Regions from separate parts of the Priestia sp. TSO9 genome, predicted to be linked through region 2. Evidence: a T-box and tRNA genes for the amino acid it is inferred to sense, from the RefSeq annotation. Region 2 holds a T-box; the other holds one or more tRNA genes.

Region 1 (3,429 bases), on a different contig from region 2:
TTACTAACTATTCCAACGAATCTTTTACTGCTGAAATTTGGTTTAACTCTATCCCGCCTGGAAAAGGAACAACTTCAGACAATGTGAGTCCAGCAAATACTACAATACGTTCAAAGCCAAAAGGGAAAATTAAATTTGCAGAAATGGTAAAAGGCTTTCCTACTAAAGGGGTAAACGTATTTAACCGTGTTGTTCCGCCGAAAAGTACATTAGTAAGTGATGAAGACGGCAAATTTATCTTTCCAAACAACGGTTCATACGTTATTTTCTTAGTTTCTCCGGGAAACAAAGAAATTGAAGCTGAAATTGCATATGGATGGTTCGAGAAAAAACGTAAGAAGGACTGTTAACTGAATAGGCCTTAACGATTGTATAAGCAGTGTATGAGCTATTTAATATTTCATACAGTTCTTAACAAACAGTAAGTGTTTATGAAAAGAACTTTGCAGCAACATACAAAGTTCTTTTTTTATAGCATGCGTTTTTTCGTTTAATTGTGGATATAACTAAAGAAAAACAAAGCAAGCAAAAGGATAATTCCAACTACACAAGCCATTTGAATGGTATTTAAGGATGTTGATAACTAAGGGATTAAAGCGATAATACATAAAATTAAGCTACCTAGTACAATAGCAAAACGAATGCCACATACAGCTGATATACTAATCACTTCTTTGTAGAATTAAGTAACTTTTTTGTCCAGGGTATAAGCTTGCTTAACATCTCACGTTAATGACTACATTCACATTATCTTAAGTTTCAATTCATACTGGCTTCATATAAATTAATCATACTGAATGTATTAATAAAAAGTATGAGGCGGAACAATGTTAAACAAGCTTTTTAAACCATTTACAACAGAAACCGAGATATCTAAAGATAAAGAAGTAGATCTCCACGAAGAGAACGATTTTAACGAAGTTTGTGATGATTATTTCATTATAGATGAGTATTAGAAACCCTATAAAACGCTGCAAAATTTAAAGAATTGATTGAGTATATCTGTATAACCAGTAATTGTACAAGGGTCGTAAAGGTATACTTTTACGGCCGATTAATATTGATGAATTGCTTTTTACATGAAACAATGCGAAAAAAATGGGCATCCTAGAAGCAAAAGGAGGGGATAGAATGAGCAAAGAACCAAACGATGAAACAAGTGAAGGGCTGAATCAGCTTTTTGAAATCATCAATGCAAAAGGCGACGAGGGCGAACTTAGAGAAATTGTCAGCAGGAGCAGTGAAAAAAATAATCATAAAAATCATGAGGATCAATCGTAAAAAGAAAATAAAAAAACTCTTCATGGAAATCATGAAGAGGTCAGATGAAATAGTATTGCAACCATTCCATCCTGCAGAGTTTTAAAGTGTTTTAAACTCTTGATACGACTGGTTTTATGGAACTGATGGGATTCGAACCCACGACCCCTTGTCTGCCAGACAAGTATTCTCCCACTGAACTACAGTCCCGATTATGTAGAGCCTTTATTGCGTGTTGACTCTACTATATTTTAATACGTATGGCGCGCGTTCGCAATAGTTATTTTCAGTGTTTTCTAATTTCTTTATATGAATATTAACTTCTAAAAAAATCATTTACTTCTTGTTTGTACGTATAAAAAAAACTTGGAATTTGGTTTGGTTCCAATCCTTTTGCAGCGTATTTGCTGATGGATTCGTAGTACCATTTCTGCTTTTCGAATCCTCTTTTAAAGCTATTCCAAATCGTATCTCCTTGCTGATCGTAGCTTTCTTTTAAAGACCGTAAATTGTCTAATTTATCTGCTACAATTAAAGATTTCACTTCAAGAGAACCAGTTTTCACGATTTGAATTGTATGCTGTTTACGTTCTTCCCAGCTTTTTGATTTGTCTTCTGTATGAGCTTCAACAATACCCGCTACTTCTAAACCAAATCTTTGTATAATTTCTTCGAGTGTTACACTTGTATCTTCTACAGCATCATGCAGATAAGCTGCTGCAATTACTTCTTCACTAAAACCTGCTTTTTCTAAAATATTACCTACGTTAATAGGATGAACAATATAAGGTATATCGGACAGCTTGCGCATTTGGCCGCTATGAGCGTGTTCTGCATATCTACGTGCTTCTTTTATTAAAGACATCATATTCCTCCACTTTTTATTCAGTATATCTTCATATTATTAGTATAAACGAATATAGCTTTCCTCACTTTATAAAATTGCACAAATTCATTTCTTCTAATAAGGAAAGGCTACCAAAATCCCTTCTTACTGTAGTTTTTTATAAAGCCTAATATCTATTTAATAGGCCTGTATCAGTTGCCATTTCCTTTTTTGTTCATAGTTTGTATGAAGGAGTGATAGCAATGCAAAACCGTAATAATCAAAATATTAAGGTCATTGATGTTTCTCATCACAACGGAACAATTGATTGGGCAAAAGTGGCGTCGGATGGTGTAAAAGGCGCATATATTAAATTAACAGAAGGTACAACCTTCTTAGATAAAAAATCGTATGATAATTATACAGGAGCAAAAAATGCAGGTCTACGTGTAGGCTTTTATCACTTTGCTCATGCTGATAATGATCCCATTGCAGAAGTTAATTTCTTTTTAAATAAATTAGGCAGCATGAAGATTGATTTGCCTCATTGCTTAGATTTGGAAGAAAATAAAGGGAAAACAAAAGCCCAGGTCACAGCCTTTGCAGTTAGATGGATGGAGTATATTGAAAGGAAAACAAGCATTACGCCTATTCTTTACACGGGGTATAGTTTTATTAAATCCAATTTTACAAGCGCTGTAGCAAGATATCCGCTATGGATAGCTCGTTACAGTGGAAGTAACCGTTCTAAGGGATTTGCTAACCCAGGTGATACGACGATTTGGGATAGATGGTCTATGTTTCAATATACAGATCAAGGAAAAGTAAACGGGATTAAAGGCAATGTTGATATCAATGAAATGGATCTGGATTTCTTTAATAGTATTAATACAGGCGTGACGGTGGTGGAAAATAATAAGCCATCAGCACAATTACAGCAAGGTGATAGCGGACTAGCTGTAAAAGAACTGCAGCAAAACTTAATTAAATTAGGATTTGAACTTTCCCAGCAAGGGACCGATGGTCAATATGGCAGTGAAACTGTTGCGGCTGTTAAAGCTCTTCAAGAAAAGTATGGATTAACGTCAACTGGAAAAGCTGATGAGAAAACATTAGCTAAAATGATGGAATTACTCAAGGGTGTAAGCAATCCTGTCGAAGAATCATTACCAAAGGTTACTTCACTCGGAGAAAAGTATTCTTTTCAAGTAAAAGCGAAGAAGGATATTGGAGTCTACAAATATGCGAATATAACAGAGAATTTTAGAGCGATAAAAAAAGGCACGGTATTTAGTGTATATGGCTATACGAATGCAGCATGGGCTGTTCCAGGCGGATTTGTG
Region 2 (3,429 bases):
TGCTGTCCCAAATCTTTTCATTAACGATTTGTTCAATTTTCTCAAGCTCTTCCTGTGTCACTTGACCAAAGTGAGAGAAGTCAAAGCGCAAGCGATCCGCTGTTACTAAAGAACCCGCTTGATTAACATGCGTTCCTAACGTATCTTTTAATGCTTGATGCAATAAATGCGTTGCCGTATGGTTTTTCACAATCGCACTGCGGTTTTCTTCATCAAGCGCCGCCGTATATGTTTCACCTTTGACAAGCTCACCGTTTGTTACAGCTACCGTTTGGACATTTTGGCCGTTTGGCGCTTTTTGAACGTCTTTTACTTCAGCTGTTCCTGAAGCACTTTGAATCGTACCTTGGTCCGCAATTTGACCGCCGCTTTCTGAGTAGAATGGCGTGCGGCTTAAGATGACTTGCGCTTCTGTTCCAGCTTCAGCGCGGTCAACAAGCTCACCGTCTACAATAATTGCTTCAACAACTGTTTCTACTTCATTTTTATCATAACCAACAAACTCACTTGCAACGGTTACTTCACCAAGTACGCCGCCTTGAACTTGCATAGAGCTAGAATCTTGACGAGCAGCACGCGCACGCTCACGCTGTGCTTCCATTTCGCGTTCAAAACCTGCATGATCAATTTTCATGTTCTCATCTTCTGCATATTCTTCCGTTAATTCAACAGGGAATCCATACGTGTCATATAAACGGAAAACATCTTCGCCTTGTACCATATCACTGTTTTGCGCTTTTTCTTTTTTAATAACGGTTGCCAAAATAGCTAGTCCGTCATTTAACGTTTCGTGAAAACGCTCTTCTTCATTTTTTACTACGCGCTGGATAAAATCCGTTTTTTCCTTTACTTCCGGATAGAAATCAACCATGATTTCACCTACTACCGGCACTAGTTCGTACATGAACGGACGATTAATGTTTAGCTTTTTAGCATAGCGAACTGCTCGGCGTAACAAACGGCGCAGCACATACCCACGGCCTTCATTTGAAGGAAGCGCACCATCACCTACAGCAAATGTTACCGTACGAATATGGTCAGCAATAACTTTAAATGCCGTATCTTGTTCATCGTTTGTACGATATTTAGCGCCTGAAATGTTTTCTGTTGCTTCAATAATCGGCATAAACAAATCTGTATCAAAGTTTGTTTGCACGTCTTGAATAACAGAAACCATACGCTCTAAGCCCATTCCCGTATCGATGTTTTTCTTTGGAAGCGGCGTGTACGTGCCATCAGGATTGTGATTAAATTGAGAAAATACAAGGTTCCAAATTTCTAAATAACGCTCATTTTCTCCACCTGGATATAATTCCGGATCAGTTAGGTCATTTCCATATGCTTCTCCGCGATCATAAAAGATCTCTGTATTTGGACCACTCGGACCTTCTCCAATATCCCAGAAATTACCTTCTAAACGAATGATGCGCTCTTTAGGCACGCCCATTTTTTCATTCCAAATCTTAAATGCTTCTTCATCCTCGGGATGAACTGTTACAGATAGCTTATCTGCGTCGAATCCAATCCATTTATCGCTCGTTAAGAATTCCCATGCCCATTGGATGGCTTCTTCTTTGAAATAATCACCGATAGAGAAATTACCAAGCATTTCAAAAAACGTATGATGGCGAGCCGTTTTACCCACGTTTTCGATATCGTTTGTACGAATGGATTTTTGTGCGTTACAAATACGCGGATTTTGAGGAATAACACGACCATCAAAATATTTTTTTAATGTAGCTACTCCACTGTTAATCCATAATAAAGATGGATCTTCATGCGGAACTAAAGATGCGCTTGGTTCTACATCATGGCCTTTTTCTTTAAAGAAATCTAAATACATTTGACGAACTTGTGCTGACGTCAGTTTTTTCATGATTGGTCCTCCTTTAATACTCTTCTTATTTATAGACAAAAAAATGATGACATAAAAGCATCTATTTTCTCTGTGTACAAAAGCAATTGCTAGTTATTTGCACACAAAAAAACTCTCATCCCTGTAGCAGGGACGAGAGTTGAACTCGCGGTACCACCCTGATTATAAATGCCAAAAGCATTTATCACCTTCATAGCGTTAACGTTGCTGACACGGCAGGTTTTAGCCTGCACTCTGGACTAGCGTTCCGCTGCTCTTTGTTTAGCGCTTCTTTCAGCCAAGGAAGCCCTTCTCTAAAAACCAGTGTGCAACGTACTCGATCCATCATTGTGTTTAAAATATGTAGCGTTTTCTTATGGCGATATTATGACAAATTAACCGCTCTTTGTCAATGTTTGAGCGTATAAGAGCGGATATGCAAAATAGATATTTTAATGACTGCTAAAATTGGCACAGCCAAAATGAGACCCAATACTCCTCCAAATTCTCCTCCTAAAAGGAGCGCAAGCATGATAAACAAAGGATGAATATGAAGGCTCTTTCCTACGATAAGCGGAGACAGCACATTTCCCTCTAGAAACTGCAGCACAAAGATTATAATGACAATGGTAATAACCAACTTTATCGAGATTGTGGCTGCAATAATAGCCGCTGGAACCGCACCAATAATCGGGCCAAAATAAGGGATGATATTCGTTACGCCAATAATGAAGCCTAAAAGAAGTGCATAAGGTACATGAAAGAACCACAGTGCCGCTGTGGCAATCACACCAATAATGAGACAAACAAAAAATTGCCCTCTAATGTAATTGCCGAGTGATTCATTCACATCCGATAAAAAACGTTCACCTGGTTTGTGCCACTTTTTAGGCGTGACATAAGCTGTTGCTTTCTTAATAGAGGAAAAATCCTTCAGCATATAAAAAACAATAAATGGAATAATGATTAAAATCAAAAAAGAGGTAATCAATGACTTTAATCCTTCCGCCACTTTTGTAAGCCACACGTTGAGCGTAGCCTCTACATCATCAATGCTGCCTTCAATTTTCTCATGTACACCGTTTGGAAGTGAAGTTGTACGATCATGAATCGATTCTACCCAATGTCTATATGTATTCGTAAAATGAGGCAGCTGTTCGTTTAAATCTTTTACTTGTTCCACAAAAATAGGGTACGACTTATAGGCTCCAAACCCGATTCCTCCAAAAAAGATGATGTAGATCAGTAAAATAGCTAGAGGACGAGGCACGCCTTTATCATGCGTTTTTTCAATAAGCGGATGAAGTAAATATGTAATGAATGCTGCAATAAAAAAAGGCAGCAGTGCTTTCAAAAACATGTAAATAACAGGAAGCCATAAAAACTGGACTTTAAAAAAGACTAATATGCACAGCAGCGCTAATAACAGCAGTCCGAATCTATAGAACCATTTGAATGAACTATCTTTCAACGTAAACTCCTCCTCTCTTCTATTTTTTGATAAAGAAAGGAGTTTATACATGCAGTTGTCTCTTCTGCCTGCAAAAAAGCACTATTGCAGCTCAGTGCAATAG

The links. The T-box of region 2 lies ahead of alaS (alanine--tRNA ligase). A T-box ahead of a tRNA ligase gene usually reads a tRNA of that ligase, here a tRNA-Ala.
Region 1: it has a tRNA-Ala gene. The T-box ahead of alaS (alanine--tRNA ligase) is inferred to sense a tRNA for this amino acid. The anticodon was not compared.

Annotation. Positions count from the first base shown of each region.
Region 1 is NZ_JAJEKD010000013.1:798,668-802,096, forward strand. It holds gene LJC66_RS12225 (DUF6143 family protein) at 1-350, shown strand, start outside; gene LJC66_RS12230 (hypothetical protein) at 1,132-1,281, shown strand; tRNA gene LJC66_RS12235 (tRNA-Ala) at 1,399-1,470, opposite strand; gene LJC66_RS12240 (HD domain-containing protein) at 1,577-2,125, opposite strand; gene LJC66_RS12245 (GH25 family lysozyme) at 2,350-3,429, shown strand, end outside.
Region 2 is NZ_JAJEKD010000015.1:1,579,205-1,582,633, forward strand. It holds gene alaS (alanine--tRNA ligase) at 1-1,876, opposite strand, end outside; T-box leader at 2,002-2,213, opposite strand; gene LJC66_RS23415 (AI-2E family transporter) at 2,265-3,326, opposite strand.